DNA from 2 places in the Planomicrobium sp. MB-3u-38 genome. Region 2 is predicted to be linked to the other one. Evidence: predicted binding sites of a transcription regulator. Region 2 holds the regulator's gene; the other holds the start of a gene.
What was found. Region 2 encodes NrdR, which represses ribonucleotide reductase genes. Its sites were predicted from a motif close to AACACNATATATNGTGTT; they were not measured.
Positions count from the first base shown of each region.

Region 1: the regulator NrdR is predicted to act here: its motif matches at 5,573-5,590, upstream of CXF70_RS17310 (vitamin B12-dependent ribonucleotide reductase).

Region 1 is NZ_PJBO01000081.1:83,704-92,567, reverse strand. Features, by position in the region: gene gcvT (glycine cleavage system aminomethyltransferase GcvT) at 1-538, shown strand, start outside; gene gcvPA (aminomethyl-transferring glycine dehydrogenase subunit GcvPA) at 566-1,912, shown strand; gene gcvPB (aminomethyl-transferring glycine dehydrogenase subunit GcvPB) at 1,905-3,368, shown strand; gene CXF70_RS17320 (ATP-binding protein) at 3,420-4,691, opposite strand; gene CXF70_RS17315 (rhodanese-like domain-containing protein) at 4,755-5,138, opposite strand; gene CXF70_RS17310 (vitamin B12-dependent ribonucleotide reductase) at 5,622-8,180, shown strand; gene aroQ (type II 3-dehydroquinate dehydratase) at 8,332-8,772, shown strand; gene CXF70_RS17300 (M24 family metallopeptidase) at 8,775-8,864, shown strand, end outside.
Region 2 is NZ_PJBO01000009.1:70,019-78,882, forward strand. Features, by position in the region: gene polA (DNA polymerase I) at 1-1,281, shown strand, start outside; gene mutM (bifunctional DNA-formamidopyrimidine glycosylase/DNA-(apurinic or apyrimidinic site) lyase) at 1,297-2,166, shown strand; gene coaE (dephospho-CoA kinase) at 2,176-2,778, shown strand; gene CXF70_RS04775 (glyceraldehyde-3-phosphate dehydrogenase) at 2,879-3,892, shown strand; gene speD (adenosylmethionine decarboxylase) at 4,208-4,591, shown strand; gene nrdR (transcriptional regulator NrdR) at 5,205-5,681, shown strand; gene CXF70_RS04790 (replication initiation and membrane attachment family protein) at 5,693-7,054, shown strand; gene dnaI (primosomal protein DnaI) at 7,055-7,990, shown strand; gene thrS (threonine--tRNA ligase) at 8,393-8,864, shown strand, end outside.

The DNA of each region.
Region 1 (8,864 bases), on a different contig from region 2:
CCGTACTGGGTATACCGGTGAAAACGGTTTTGAAATATATGCTTCTCCTGAAGCATCCATAGCGTTATGGGACGATTTATTAAAAGAGGGCAAAAATGACGGTGTCATTCCAGCAGGTCTTGGTGCGCGTGATACCTTGCGCTTTGAAGCTTGTCTTGCTCTTTATGGCCAGGAACTTACAAAAGATATTTCACCGTTGGAAGCAGGCATCAATTTTGTCGTCAAATTGGCTAAAGATGATTTTGTCGGAAAAGAGGCTCTTGCAGAGCAGAAGGAAAATGGCGTTCCACGTAAACTTGTCGGCATTGAAATGATCGACAAAGGAATTCCGCGCCACGGTTATGCAGTCTACTTGAATGATGAAAAAATCGGTGAAGTGACCACGGGAACTCAATCACCTACCTTAAAGAAAAATATCGGACTCGCTCTAATTTCCGCGGAACATGCAGAACTTGGCAAGGAACTTGAAGTGGAAATCCGCAATAAACGCATGAAAGCTATTACTGTAGAAACACCGTTTTATAAACGCAGCAATTAATTTCAATTGAAAAGGGGACAGCTATCGATGAAACATCGCTATTTACCAATGACGCCTCAAGACGAAAAAGCAATGCTCGATACAATCGGCATCCAGTCGATTGATGAATTATTTGCCGATATTCCGGAGAAAGTAAGGTTCAAAGGCAAATATAATATCAAACCCGCAAAATCAGAAAGTTCATTGACAAAAGAATTATCGCAATTGGCTGCAAAAAATGCCGATTCCAATACGTACGCTTCTTTCCTTGGAGCGGGGGTTTATGACCACTACAAACCGATCATTGTAGACCACGTCATTTCACGCTCCGAATTCTATACAGCCTATACACCATATCAGCCTGAGATTTCACAGGGTGAATTGCAGGCGATTTTCGAATTCCAGACAAAGATCAGTGAATTGACGGGTATGGAAATTGCAAACTCTTCAATGTACGACGGTGGAACGTCACTGGCAGAAGCGGGGATGCTCGCTGCCGGGCATACGCGCCGCAAAAAAATCCTGGTTTCACGCGCTGTGCATCCTGAATCCCGTGATGTCGTGCGGTCGTATGCACTTGGACAGTCTATCGCGGTAGAAGAAATTCCATTGAAAGATGGCCATACGGACCTTGATGCTTTGAAAGAGATGATCGACGATAATACAGCTGCTGTCATGATTCAGTATCCGAACTTCTTCGGACAGGTTGAGAACTTGAAGGAAATTGAGCCGATCGTCCATGAAGCAGGTGCATTATTCACAGTTTCATCGAACCCGCTAGCGCTTGGGGCTTTGACGCCTCCAGGTAAATTGGGCGCTGATATTACAGTGGGAGACGCCCAGCCATTCGGTATTCCTGAAGCATTCGGCGGACCTCATTGCGGTTATTTTGCCGTGACTAAAGCGCTGATGAGAAAAGTGCCGGGACGTCTTGTTGGTGAAACGACCGACGAAGACGGGCGCCGTGGATTTGTATTGACTTTACAAGCGCGTGAGCAGCATATCCGCCGCGACAAAGCCACTTCGAATATCTGTTCGAACCAAGCGCTGAACGCTCTTGCTGCATCTGTTGCCATGACTGCTCTCGGCAAGGAAGGCACCAAGGAAATGGCCATCCAAAACATTACGAAAACCTACTATATGAAACAGCAATTGAAAGCAGCCGGTTTTGAAATCGCTTTTGATGGCGCACATTTCAATGAAATCGTCGTAAAAACAGATTCACCGGTCAAAGAGCTGAATGCCTCCCTGCTGCAAAAAGGGATGATCGGCGGGTATGACCTGGGCTTGAGCTATGATGAGTTCGATAACCATATGCTGATCGCCGTTACGGAACAGCGCACTAAAGAAGAAATCGATGCATTCGTGCAGGAAATGGGGGCTACTCATGCATAAAGACAATCAACCGCTCATTTTTGAAATGACTAAAGAAGGTCGCGTAGGCTACAGCCTGCCGGAACTCGATGTACCTGAAATCGATCTTGCTGAGTTATTGCCGGAAGGCCTGGTCCGTGATGAGGCTGCTGATCTGCCGGAGGTTTCAGAACTTGATATCATGCGCCATTACACGGCATTGTCAAAACGTAATCACGGCGTCGATTCCGGTTTCTATCCACTGGGCTCATGCACAATGAAGTACAATCCGAAAATCAACGAATCCGTAGCAAGATACTCCGGCTTCGCTAATATCCATCCGTTGCAGGACGAATCCACAGTGCAGGGTGCCATGGAATTGATGTATGACCTTCAGGAACACTTGAAGGAAATCACCGGAATGGATGAAGTGACCCTTCAGCCGGCAGCCGGTGCGCACGGGGAATGGACAGGATTGATGATGATCCGCGCTTTCCACGAAGCAAACGGGGATATGAAACGCACAAAAGTCATCGTTCCTGATTCGGCCCACGGTACAAACCCCGCATCTGCAACCGTAGCAGGATTTGAAACCGTTACAGTCAAGTCAAATGAACACGGACTTGTGGATCTGGAAGATTTGAAGCGCGTCGTGGGAGAAGACACAGCCGCTTTGATGCTGACTAACCCGAATACATTGGGTCTTTTCGAAGAGCAGATCCTGGAGATGGCGGCTATCATCCACGAAGTCGGCGGCAAGCTTTATTATGACGGCGCGAACTTGAACGCCGTTATGTCCAAAGCGCGTCCTGGCGATATGGGCTTCGATGTTGTCCACTTGAATCTTCATAAAACATTCACCGGACCTCACGGAGGCGGTGGACCGGGATCAGGTCCGGTAGGCGTCAATAAAGATTTATTGCCATTCCTGCCAAAACCGATTCTTGTCAAAAAAGACGGCGTGTTCGCATTTGATTACGACCGTCCACAGTCAATCGGTCGAGTTAAGCCGTTTTACGGAAACTTCGGCATCAACGTGCGTGCATACACTTATATCCGTTCAATGGGGCCGGATGGCTTAAAAGCCGTGACGGAATATGCTGTATTGAACGCGAACTATATGATGCGCAGATTGCAGGAGCATTTCGACCTGCCGTATGACCGCCATTGCAAACACGAATTTGTGCTGAGCGGCCGCCGCCAGAAGAAATTGGGTGTCCGCACGCTGGATATGGCTAAGCGCCTGCTTGACTTCGGCTATCATCCGCCGACAATCTACTTCCCGTTGAATGTAGAAGAAGGCATGATGATCGAACCGACTGAAACTGAATCGAAAGAAACGCTTGATGCTTTCATCGACGCAATGATCCAGATTGCGCGTGAAGTGGAAGAGAATCCTGAAATTGTTCAGGATGCGCCTCATACCACAGTCATCAAACGCCTTGATGAAACAAAAGCTGCGCGGAAACCGGTTCTTCGTTACCACAAAGCTGAATAGGATACAAAAAAGCCTGGGAGCAAATTTGCTTCCAGGCTTTTTTCATTTCAATTAAAATCCGATAAAGGAATCAGCTTCTTGCCAATTATTGCGGTCAGCTCTTTTATTTTGCTGCAGGAGTTCTTCGATGCGTTTTTCATAAGCGGAATCTCCATCGTAATGCCAGTTCAGCGCACTGGACATATAGAGCTCGTTCAGCTGGGAAATTGACAGTCCTTTGGTCCGGCTTGCCATATCCGATAATTGTGCTTCGGTGAATATATGATTGATGTCTAATTTCTGCAGGTAGGTCTTCCTTAGCCGTTGGGATGGTGAAGGTATTTCATAGGCCCGGTCGAACCGTCCCGCACGGTTAATCAGCGCCGGATCGATTTTTTCGGGGTAATTGGTTGTTCCGATTACAAATAGTCCTTCGCGGGCCTGAGTGCCGTCCAGCGTATTCAAGAAGACGGAGCGTGTGTATTCCGGCATCGAATCGATGTCTTCGATGACCAGGATGGCAGGAGCTAGCCGTGAAACGATGCTGAACACTTCCTGGATAGTGGAACTGTTCGTGTACTCTGTAATCTGCCAATAGACGACAGGTGCTTCTGTCGATCCGGTGATCGATTTGACGAGAGTCGTTTTGCCGTTGCCGGGTGAACCATATAGAAGGATGCCCCGTTTATAAGGGATTCCATAGTTTCTGAAAAACTGCCCATCGTCTTTGAAGAATTCATCGATGGATCTGAAAATATCTTTCTTGACCGATTCGTCCAAGATTACATCAGACCGTTCAATGATGGCGTGAGTGCTGAAATTCCGGCGACGGACGCCGTCGTCTGTATCGACCAGGAAAGTGATATTGTTCATCAGCATCTGCCTTAGCAATTCGTCTATCGCTTGCAGGAAACTATGGGCGGCTTCGACGGATTTGGCATAGCATTGGAATTCCGGCCAGCTTGTTTCCGCATGTGTATAGAAAGTCAATTGGGTGACAGCGACATCGTGTCCGGGAAAATAAATGATCCGATTCTCAAATGTCGTATCGATTGAAAGATTCGTGCTGTGAATGTCTTCAGCGGCATTTGTGATTTTTCCTTGAGGACGTGCTTCATAAATGAAAGCGAGGGTATCATACTCCAGCTGTCCTTTTTTCATCATGTCCAGAAGGTGGGTATGCAATTGCATAAAAGGTTCTGCGACATCGATATGCTTCCACGGGCCGCTCGAAACTTCATTGAGGCAATTGAAGATCCTGTTTGAAACTTCAGCTATGTTTGCGTATACAGGCAAAGAGTCCTTTAGGCTAGGGTTGTGGGGGAAAAGGATGTTTTCTGTCATTTCAGGCCTCCGTAAAATGCGGATTTTTGTAAAAAAAGCTCTTCCGGATGGAAGAGCTGTCTGTCAGGATTTAGATTTGATCTTGCCGGTCCATTGCTTGAACCCGCCTTGCAATTGATACAATTGGTCATAACCCTGTTTTTTCAAATAGATGGCTACACGTCCTGCCCGAGCGCCGTTCTGATCATATAAATATACAGGTTTATCTGACCGTATTTCTTTATGGCGCTGGCGCAATTGAGTCTGCGGAATGTTGCGCGCCCCAAGTATATGGCCGGCGGCGAAATCTTTCGGTTCACGCACGTCGATCAGCTGGGCTTTCCTATAGCCTTCGATGAACTGGTCCTGCGTCAAAGTAGTGACTGCTTTTTTCATGCGGAAATATGACACCACCGCGTAAGCGATTATAGCGAATAAAATCGCTGCGATAAAATACAAGAATTCCAATGGTCTTTCCCCTTTCTATTCTTTCTTCATTATAAAAGATAAAGGTCTTTTAATTCAATGGCAATATTCATGTATGTAAGAGAAAAAGAGGCGATGCTGTGAAATTTTGGAGATTACGTATATTTACTCAATCATGAAAATTTATCATTGCCATGAAGATGAAACCTGCCTGAGTCTCAGTCCGGAATGGATACAATATTTAGACTTATCAGCTCATCCAAGAGAGAAAGCAGACAGGGCGGGTAGTCGAGCGTTGTTATGTGTTAAAAGTTGAATAAATGCAAATTGGTGCAAAAAATATCACTTTCGACTCATTTTAATTTTCACGCCTGCTCAGAACCTTGTTGTGATGGAGGTTTTGAAGAAATGAATATGGGAATCAAAATTTTGTTATGGAATAGAGTTTCAATATCTAGTATCATGGGAAAAGTATTAATACTATATATAGTGTTTGCTCTTATAATATAAAGGAGGAATTGTCAAATGGTTTCTGCAACTAATTCTGTTTATACGTTAAATCCTGAGGCTTTAAACAAGGACATCGAACAGTTTCAACAAGTGTTTCCGATTACGCCGGATATGACGACAACTCATAAAGGCGTGTCAAGGCTGGTTATGATCGACCGGTATTCATTCAAGGATACGGAAAAGAAAACTTTGAAAGCTGGAGATTTCGTAGTTCTGACGGTTAAAGAGGATCCAAAATTCCCTGCGCGCGGATTAGGATTTATCGTTTCGGTCAATCGCGCGGCGAATCAGGCTGAAGTTTGGATTGAAGAAGACTACCGCAGTGCAATCGATAACCAGGATGATCTTGAAAACGGAATTGTTGTAAGGTCGCTGGACGTTATTGAAAAGCCTCTTGAGGTTTATTACGAACAGATCGCCAAACGGAATGCAGCAGGTCTTTCTTCTGTTGAAGAAACAGAAGAAAAACGCCAGGAATGGTTCGATAAATTTTATGAACAGCTCGTTGGCCTGAAGTTCATACCTGCAGGCCGGGTCCTTTATGGAGCAGGAGCAGATACGGATGTCACTTACTTCAATTGCTATGTAATGCCGTTTGTCGCAGATTCACGCGAAGGCATTTCCGACCACCGCAAACAAGTGATGGAAATCATGAGCCGCGGAGGAGGCGTTGGGACGAATGGATCGACATTGCGTCCGCGCAATACATTAGCCCGCGGAGTCAACGGCAAGTCATCCGGTTCAGTATCTTGGCTGGACGATATCGCTAAATTGACGCACCTTGTTGAACAGGGCGGTTCACGGCGCGGTGCGCAGATGATCATGCTCGCCGACTGGCATCCGGATATTGCGGAGTTCATTATTTCCAAAATGCAGAACCCTCGTATTCTCAGATACCTGATTGAAAATACGGAAGACGAAACGATCAAGAAATTGGCTAAAGATAAATTGAAATTTAAACCGTTGACGGAGCAGGAAGAGGCTATGTACCAAGGCGTCTTAAATTACCGTGCGATTCCAGGGATGGGCGGTTTCAATGAAAAAATCATGCGGGATGCTGAAACAAAGCTCCGCGACGGCGGAACTTATTCTGTACACAATGAAGAATTCCTGACAGGCGCTAATATTTCAGTTACATTGACCAGCGACTTCATGACAGCTGTTGAAAATAATGAGAATTTCGATTTGCGGTTCCCGGCTGTCGAATCCTATTCTAAAGAAGAAATGGCTATATACAATGAACAATGGCAGGAAGTTGGAGATGTACGCGAGTGGGAACGGATGGGCCATAAAGTGCGCACATATCGCACAATGAAAGCGCGCGATCTTTGGAACCTTATCAATGTTTGCGCCACGTACTCAGCGGAACCGGGAATATTCTTCATCGATAACGCAAATGAAAAGACGAATGCCAAAGCATATGGCCAAAAAGTCGTTGCTACCAACCCTTGCGGCGAACAGCCACTGGCGCCTTATTCAGTATGCAACCTCGCTGCAGTAAACCTGGCGCAATTCGCCGATCCAAAAACAAAAGAAGTCGATTTTGAATCGTTGAAAGAAACAGTGCGTGTCGGTGTCCGCATGCAGGACAATGTTATCGATGCAACTCCTTATTTCCTGGAAGAGAACCGCATCCAGGCACTCGGCGAACGCCGCGTCGGACTAGGTGTCATGGGGCTTGCCGATCTATTGATCTACTGCGACAAAGAATACGGTTCGCCTGAAGGCAATGAACTCGTTGATCGGATTTTCAAAACAATAGCTGTAGCAGCTTATGAAGTTTCGACTGAACTGGCTGCTGAACGCGGAAGCTTCCCGTTCCTTGAAGGCGAAACTGAAGAACAGACAGCTGCTCTTCGCAAAGCATTCACAGAAACAGGATTTATGCAGGGCATGCCGGAAGAAATCCGCGAAGGCATCCTGGCAAACGGCATCCGCAATTCGCATTTACTGACGGTTGCGCCAACTGGTTCGACTGGAACGATGGTAGGTGTCTCGACAGGGCTTGAGCCATATTATTCATTCACATACTACCGCAGTGGACGCCTGGGCAAGTTCATCGAAGTGAAAGCGGATATCGTCCGTGAATACTTGAAGAACAATCCTGAAGCTGATGAAGAAAACCTTCCGAAAGCATTCGTGACATCAATGGATTTGGCGCCGGAAGCACATGCTGATGTACAGTGCATCATACAGCGCTGGATTGATTCCTCCATTTCGAAAACAGTCAACGCACCGCGTGGATATACTGTCGAACAAGTGGAAGGCGTCTACGAGCGTCTTTACAAAGGCGGTGCCAAAGGCGGAACGGTCTACGTCGACGGCAGCCGTGATTCCCAGGTGCTGACTTTGAAAGCTGAAGAAAATACATTTGAAGATGATGCGCCGGAAGAAGTTCAGACAAAACGTCCAATCGTTTTGATCGATACCATCCAGGATCTTCGTTCAACAAATGTAACCATCGGTTCAGAAGTGGGCGATACTTGCCCGGTCTGCCGAAAAGGGACAGTCGAGGAAATGGGCGGCTGCAATACCTGCACGAATTGCGCAGCGCAACTCAAATGCGGACTGTAAATTTAACAATGGAAAGCGGAAGCCTCGGCTTCCGCTTTTTCATATGGAGATAAATCTTGTGATCTACGTACGTTCAATTTCCCGCTTACAGTTGCTCGATTCTGCTCGTATGATAAAATAATGAAGAAGTTATTGACGGGGAGTGAAGAAGATGCGCGCTTTAGTTTTAAATGGGCCGAATTTGAACCGGCTCGGCAAAAGGGAACCGGATGCATACGGCACGTTTACACTTGCTGAACTGGAACATGAACTGGAACAGTTCGCATTTGCCAATGGCATTGAATTGACCTGCAGCCAGTCCAATCATGAAGGGGAAATCATCGATTGGCTTCAACAGGCTGAACGCCAGAATTTTGACGGCGTCGTTCTGAATGCCGGGGCTTATACACATACCAGCATTGCTATCCGTGATGCCATCGCTTCCATCCAAGTACCCGTTATAGAAGTACATATTTCAAATGTTCACAAACGAGAAGAATTCCGCCACCATTCCTATTTGGCGCCGGTAGTGGAAGGGCAGATCACCGGATTCGGCAAAGATTCCTATTTCCTTGGTCTGCACGCCTTGCTTTTACGAAATCAGAGAGGATGACTATTTTGAAACTGCAAAAACTTCGCAACGAAATGGCACAAAACGAAATTGAAGCTTTCCTGATCACAAGCGAATTCAATCTTCGCTATATT
Region 2 (8,864 bases):
AAAGCACGCGCAATTTGGAAAGTGCGTGACATCATCATCAAAAAGCTGGAAGACAATCAGCAATTTGATCTCTACGATAAATTGGAGCTGCCGCTTGCTTCGGTACTGGGCAAAATGGAATCGCTCGGCGTTAAAGTGGATAAAGCGCAGTTATCGGATATGGGTGAAGAACTGGCCGCGAAATTGGAGAAAATCGAATCTGAGATCTACAGTCTTGCCGGACAGGAATTCAATATCAATTCACCTAAACAATTAGGGGTGATCCTTTTTGAAAATCTGGGGTTGCCTGCTCTGAAAAAAACCAAAACCGGCTATTCGACAGCTGCTGACGTTCTTGAGAAACTGGAAGGCCAGCACGAGATCATATCACATATACTGCTTTACCGGCAGCTCGGCAAACTGCTGTCCACTTATATAGAAGGTTTATTGAAGGAAATCCATAATGACGGCAAAATCCATACCCGTTTCCAACAGGCACTTACCACAACGGGCCGATTGAGCTCAACGAATCCGAATCTGCAGAACATTCCTGTACGGCTTGAAGAAGGGCGTAAAATCAGAAAAGCGTTTGTACCTTCTGAACCGGATTGGGTGATGGTCGCGGCCGATTATTCACAGATTGAATTGCGCGTACTTGCCCATATGTCTGAAGATGACCGGCTGGTGCAGGCATTCAAAGATGATCAGGATATCCATACCGCCACAGCGGCGGATGTATTCCATGTGCCGTTGGAAGAAGTGACGGGTGATATGAGGCGCGCGGCCAAAGCTGTCAACTTCGGTATTGTCTATGGCATCAGTGATTACGGATTATCACAAAGTCTGAATATCCCGCGGAAAGAAGCGGCGGAATTCATCGACCGCTATCTGAAGAGCTTCCCGGGCGTACAGCAATATATGACGAATATCGTTTCTTCTGCGAAAAAGGATGGATTTGTAACGACATTGATGAACCGGAGACGTTATCTTCCGGATATAACCAGTTCAAACTTCAACCTCCGCAGTTTTGCGGAGCGCACAGCAATGAATACGCCGATTCAAGGAAGCGCTGCGGATATCATCAAAAAGGCGATGATAGATATGGACGAAGCACTTGAACGTGAAGGCCTGAAAGCCAATATGCTGCTGCAGGTGCATGATGAACTGATTTTTGAAGCGCCAAAAGATGAATTGGCTAAATTGATGGAGTTGGTTCCAAAAGTGATGGAATCGGCGATGGAATTGAATGTGCCGCTGAAAGTGGATATCGCATCCGGTGACACATGGTATGAAACAAAATGATTGGAGGCCGTTGGAATGCCTGAACTTCCTGAAGTAGAAGGTGTGGTCCGGCAGATACGGCCAGTTGCGATCGGCAAGAAAATAGAAGATGTTTTTGTATCCGATACAATCCGGCTGTCTAAAACCGGAGGCAAGGAAGCCGTTCTAAAAAAAGTCGAGGCCGACAGTTTTATTGAACGATTGAAAGGTTCACAGATTGTCAGTGTGGAGCGGCGAAGTAAGTACATCTATTTCGGCTTAAGAAAAGATGGCGAGTTTTTGTTAGTGAATCACTTGGGGATGTCTGGTGCCTGGTTTTATGTGGGCAGCCTGATGGCGATACCGGAAGATAAATTCCGCAAGCATGTCCATGTTGTGCTGACGCTGAGCGATGGCAATCTGCTGGCCTATTCGGACATCCGCCGTTTTGGTGAAATGCGGGTGTTGAATGAAGAAGGGGACTATCCGCCGCTGCTGTTGATGGCTCCTGAACCTTTCGACGAAAACGCTCTGCAGCATTTTCTCGATATGTCGGAAAGCCCGAAATATCGGAATAAACCCATCAAAGAAGTGATCATGGATGGACAGGTCATTTCGGGCGCCGGCAATATCTATGCAACGGAAGCGCTGTTCCGGATGAAGATCCATCCCAACCGCGCTGCACATCGAATCAGCAGAAAGCGCCGTGCTGAACTGTTTCAAGCAATCGTGGATATTTTACTGGAAAGTATAGAAGCTGGAGGAAGCACAATTTCCGATTACCGGAACATCAATGGTGAATCGGGAGGCATGCAAAACCGCTTCGCGATGTATGGAAAAAAACAATGCATGACATGTGGCAGTGTGACGAAAACCCTGAAAATCGGGGGACGCACATCTGTTTTCTGTCCAACATGCCAAAAATGAGGGTTTAAGATGATTATTGGGTTAACAGGGAGCATAGCCAGCGGGAAAAGCACTGTTTCTAAAATGTTGGAGGAGTTGGGCTATCCGATTATTGACGCGGATTTGGTTGCCCGGCAAGTGGTTGAACCTGGGAGTGAAACATTAATGGAGATTGAGGCTTTATTCGGTCCGGAAGCCATCCGTGATGACGGGACGATGGACCGCGAAAAAGTCGGCGCTCTTATTTTTTCAGATCCCGCAAAAAGAAAGCAATTGAACGATATCATCCATCCCGCCATACGGGCGGAAATGCTCCGCCAAAAAAGCGTGTTCATTGAGGATGGACATAGAACAATCGTGATGGACATTCCTTTGCTATTTGAAAGCAAATTGCAGCATTTTGTCGATAAGGTTCTGGTTGTCAGTGTTTCTGAAGAAAACCAGCTTGCCAGATTGATGGAGCGAAATGGATTAAACGAAAAAGATGCCAGGGCCCGGATCAGCTCGCAGTTGCCCATGTCTGTAAAAGAGGAAGGTGCTGACGCGGTCATCTATAATAATGGAACGATTGAAGAGACTGCCGGGCAGCTAGAGCGAATTCTGGAGCAATGGGGAGAAAGTTCACAAAGCTGAAATATTCATCCGGTTTTGAGGTTCTCGAATCGGGATAATGTGTTATACTATATAACGAATTAAAAATATAAGTATAACTTAATTAATGGAGGACTTTTAAATGACAGTTTCTATTGCGATTAATGGATTTGGCCGTATTGGCCGCATGGTGTTCAGACAGGCAATTTTAATGGATGATGTAACTATTTCGGCAGTAAACGCCAGTTACCCTGCCGAGACTTTAGCTCATTTGATAAAGTATGACACAAATCACGGAACCTTCGACGGAGATGTAAGCGCTGTAGAAGGGGCTTTAATTGTCAATGGAAAACGGGTTGAATTGGTAAGCGAACGCGATCCTTTGAAACTTCCATGGAAAACGATGGGGATCGATATCGTCATAGAAGCTACCGGGAAATTCAATTCGCGTGATAAAGCAGCTCTTCATCTTGAAGCTGGAGCGAAGAAAGTCATTTTGACTGCACCTGGAAAAAATGAAGATGTCATGATTGTCATGGGTGTCAATGAAGATAAATTGGATATCGACAAGCACGATATCATCTCCAACGCCAGCTGCACGACAAACTGCCTTGCACCTGTTGCAAAAGTCCTCAACGATGCTTTCGGTATCGATAATGGTTTGATGACAACTGTACACGCTTACACGAATGACCAAAAAAATCTGGATAATCCCCATAAGGATCTTCGCCGAGCGCGTGCTTGTGCCCAGTCGATCATCCCGACTTCGACAGGAGCAGCAAAAGCTTTGTCGCAGGTTCTTCCTGATCTGGAAGGGAAAATGCATGGTCTGGCATTGCGCGTCCCTACACCGAACGTGTCTTTAGTGGACCTTGTGGTTGATGTTAATCGTGATGTAACGATTGAAGAAGTCAATCAGGCATTCATCGATGCGGCAAACGGTCCGATGAAAGGGATTTTGAATTTCACAATGGAGCCGCTTGTCTCAAAAGATTTTAACACTACAACGGATTCAGCTATTGTGGATGGCCTTACTACAATGGTTATTGCAGACCGGAAAGTAAAAGTCCTTGCATGGTACGACAATGAATGGGGCTATTCCGCTCGCGTAATCGACCTGACAAAACGTGTCGCTTCGGCGATGAGTGTAATTTAATGACAAGAACCACTTTTTCTATTAGTATGAAAAAGTGGTTTTTTAATTTGTGACAAAAACCCACGAAAAAAAAGAAATTTTTATCAGATTTATTTGTTGCATTTCCACGGAATACATCATATACTATGATTCGTAGCAAAAAAAGCTACCTTCCTCTAACGGATTCCAAAGCTCAATGAGGAATCTTTAGGAGAAATTTTATTCACATGACTGCTTAAAGGGTTAGGACCTCTTTGGACTAACTTTCCCCCGTGGTAGTCAACTTTGAATATTTTGAGCACGAAACCAAAATGATATCAAAGGGGGAAACGAACCATGGAAACAATGGGACGTCACGTAATTGCAGAACTTTGGCAGTGTGATTTTGACAAATTAAACGATATGGATTATATCGAACAAACTTTTGTTGATGCAGCACTCAAATCAGGAGCAGAAGTCCGCGAGGTCGCTTTTCACAAATTTGCGCCACAAGGCGTAAGCGGCGTTGTAATCATTTCTGAATCACATTTGACAATCCACAGCTTTCCTGAACACGGCTATGCAAGTGTAGATGTTTACACTTGTGGTGATCTTGATCCGACTATTGCAGCGGATTATATCGCTAAGGCACTTGGCTCGGGTTCGAGCGAAGTAACAGAATTGCCACGTGGAATGGGTCCAGTCGGTGCTGGAAAAACCAAAGTTACAGTAACTGCATAATCCATTTAAACCAAGACATTAAAGCAGGGGAGCTGATCCCCTGCTTTTTCTATTTGTGTACATAATTCATAGGTATTTTATATATGCCGCTTCGTCGCTTTGGACAAGCCTCCCGCAATAAGCCGAGAAGAACACTCGTCTTATTGCTCCGGCCAGTCCTGAGGCGCTCCTTCGCTGGATTCAATTCTGGCAATGATATGAAATTAAGTGGACTTATTTAAAAGAGTTGGGCTGTTAGTAACTCGGGCGATGGCCCGAGTTAGCTAAGCGCAATCTAATAGTTTTTCATTAAAAAGTTGAACTAACTAAATTACAATGTATGGACTGATTCGTGTATAAAAGAAATTTTTAAAGATATGGAGCAAAACAGCGCAGACTCCCAGGTGAGCAAGCTCAGTGCAAGCCACCAGGAAAGCGGAGTTGTTTTGCGGAATATCGGTTACTTAATGTAACTTACTTTATATATTTTTATATTGTTTTGATGAAAAAGCGGAAAGCGTCTGCTTGGAGCGAATTCATCAACCATACGTAAAGATTCCAAATTCAAATATTATAAACGCTGAAATTTTGTTATACTTATACCACAAGAAAGAGAATTTGGGGAGATGTCAAAATGAAATGTCCGGCTTGTCAGCATAACGGTACCCGTGTCGTGGATTCGCGGCCAGTAGATGAATTGAAATCGATCAGGAGAAGAAGGGAATGCGAAGAATGCGGCTACCGGTTCACCACTTTCGAGAAAGTGGAAGAGATGCCGCTGATTGTCGTGAAAAAAGACGGTTCCCGAGAAGAGTTCAGCCGCGAAAAAGTATTGCGCGGCTTGATCCGTGCTTGCGAGAAACGGCCGGTGCCGTTGGAAACATTAGAAGAGCTTGTCTTTACTATTGAAAAAAACCTTCGCAGAATAGGCAATGCCGAAGTGAAGTCTGAACAGGTCGGTGAAATGGTGATGGACAAGCTGGCTGCAATCGACGAAGTGGCCTATGTCCGTTTCGCTTCCGTCTATCGCCAATTCAAAGACATTAATGTATTCATAGATGAACTGAAGGATTTATTGAACAAGAATCCGGATGACAAGATATCCGAGTAAGGCGGTGACTTATGACTGCGTTCTATAAGGAGTTGCAGGCAGCTGATGCTTTTAATATCCGTCTGCCCTATCCATTTTCAAATTACGACCGCCAATTACTGACGCTGCTTTATCAGCCGATGGTCGGTGCTGAATCGATTTCGCTTTACCTGACGCTTTGGGCAGAAGGGGAAGCGGAAAGAAATGAAACACCGCATTACACGCTGATGAACACCTTGGGCATGCCGATTGCGAAAATTTTTGAATCGCGTCTCCAATTGGAAGCGATCGGTTTGCTGAAAACATATAAAAAAGGAACAGAATCACGCACATTCCTTTATGAATTATGTCCGCCGCTTGACCCGAAAGACTTTTTCACTGATCCTTTATTGTCGATGTTCCTGTTCAGTAAGATTGGGGACATCGCATACCGGAGAGTCAGGGATCGATTCATCCTGCCTGCGGAAGATATGGAATCATATGAGGAAGTTTCGCGTACATTCACGGATATATTTCAGCCGGTGCATGCAAAAGCGGGCTATCCGAATGATTCGCAAAAAATGCAGCAGCGCGGACGTAAAGGTTATGAAGCAGAATACGATTTTGATTTCAGTTTGCTTCACCAAGGGTTGTCCGAACAGCTGGTGCCGAAACGCGTTTTGACTGCGGCGATTAAAGACACCATCTGCAAACTCGCTTTCCTGTACGGATGGGGACCGCTTGAAATGCAGAAAGTGATCCTATTGGCCATTGACGATGATTACCGCCTTACTATAGAAGGAATTAAAAAATCCGCATCGGAATATTATAAGATGACAGTATCTACTACTGCGCCCAAATTGGAACCGGTTCTTGTAAAAACCTCAGAGCCGGAAATTGAACCGAAGAACCGCCAGGACGAATTAATTTTATACCTGGAATCGGCTTCCCCTGTCGAAGTGCTCCGGGATATTGCCGGCGGCAAAGAGCCGTTGTCAGCCGATGTGCAGCTTGCCAATAATCTGGTCATGCAGCACGGGATGGAACCTGCTGTGGTGAATGTCCTGCTGCAGTATGTTCTTTTGCGCACCGACATGAAATTGACTAAAGGCTATGTGGAAAAAATCGCTTCCCACTGGATCCGAAAAAATGTATCCACAGTTGCTGAAGCGATGGAACTTGCGCGCACCGAGCACGCCCAATATATGAAATGGAAATCAGAAGGGTCGCCTGCTGCAGCTTCGAAAAATCCAAGCCGTTCAGGCGGCAAGCCCGTTCGCGAGGAAAAATTGCCCGAATGGTTCTATACGAAGGACGAGCCGCAGGCAACAGCTCCACAGAAAAACGAAAGCCTCGAAGTCGAAAAACAAAAACTTCTGGCGAAACTTGCTTTGAAAAAAGGGAAGGGTGATTAAATGGAACCGATACGGGAAACCTTAAAACGGGTTGTCAATGCACCGGCTTTTTCAGAGCGTTACAACGATATGCGCAAGGAAGTGCTGGAAAACACGGGCGTCCAGAATTTTCTTGAAGAACATGCCTCTGAAATCGATAAAAGCATCGTCGACCGCGGCATGCATAAATTATACGAGTACATCGACCAATCGCATGATTGCAATAAATGCCCGAGCCTGGATGGCTGTATCAATCATCTGAAAGGCTTCGAACCGAACCTGGTACTTGAACGCAATACGATCGGCATCGCTTATACACCGTGTAGGTCAAAAAATGCCTATGACAATAAACGCCGCGCAAGCTCCCTGATCCACAGCATGTACATGCCGAAGGAAGTGATGCAGGCGACGCTGTCCAATTTCGAACCGGACGACAGCCGGATGGAGGCATTCCGTGCAGTCGGCACTTTTCTTGATCAGGCGACCGGGCCGGATAACCTGCCTGAAAAAGGGTTGTTCTTCTACGGCAAATTCGGTGTGGGCAAATCCTATCTTTTAAGTGCTGTCGCAAATGAGCTCGCGGAAATGAATGTCAAATCGGTTTTGGTCTTCGTGCCTGAATTCATGCGCGAAATGAAACAAGCCATCGGCGACCAGACGCTGCAGGAAAAAGTGGATTACGTCAAAAAGGCGGATGTTCTGATGCTGGATGATATTGGAGCGGAAGCAATGTCGAGCTGGACGCGTGATGAAGTGCTGGGCACCATCCTTCATTACCGGATGGCTGAAAAGCTTCCGACGTTCATGACGTCGAATTTCAGCTACTCAGAACTTCAGCATCATCTCACTTATTCCCAGCGTGGCGAAAAAGAAGATTTGAAAGCGGCGCGTGTTATGGAACGGATCCGTGCACTTACGAGTCCTGTAAAGATGGACGGTCGCAATTGGCGGAATTAAATTAATTCGGAGAACATTTAAATGCATTTTATTTACAGTGATTGCATTTTGGATGCTTTCGGTTTATAGTGAATTTAATCGAAATATGATTTTAAATGCGACGACGAGGACAATAATGGATTGCACGACTTCCAGAGAGAGAAGCCCAGGCTGAAAGCTTCTTAAGAAACGGCCATCCATTTACCGCCTCCGAGCAGCAGTTGTGAACTTAATTAGTAGCAGCTGCCGGCAACCGGCCCGTTAGCCGATGCAGAGCTTCGTTCCATTCAGTTTGCTGAGTGGGACAGAAGAAGGGTGGAACCGCGAACTGAGCTTCGTCCCTTTGGGATGGGGCTTTTTTGTGTTCCAAAAGTTTCTGCAGTGCATCATGGAAAAAGATGAAACTCAAAAGGAGAGATTGCTATGTCAGACATGATCAAATTGAAATTCCCGGACGGGGCCGTAAAAGAATTCGAACGGGGCACAACAACAGAAGACGTGGCCCAGTCAATCAGCCCGGGACTTCGCAAAAAAGCGCTGGCCGGAAAACTTGGCGACCGCCTTGTTGATTTGAAAGCGCCGCTTAACGAAGACGGGGACATTGCGATCATCACAGCGGAATCGGATGAGGCACTTGAAATTCTCCGCCACAGTTCAGCGCATTTATTGGCCCAGGCGGTTAAACGCCTTTATCCGGACGCGAAGCTTGGCGTAGGCCCGGTGATCGAAAATGGTTTCTATTATGACATCGATACAGAATCGGCGATCACTTCAGAAGACCTTCCGAAAATCGAGAAGGAAATGAAGAAAATCATCGGTGAAAACCTTGAAATCGTCTGTCACAGTGTTTCCCGCGGAGAAGCGCAGGAACGTTTCGCAGCGATCGAAGATCCAT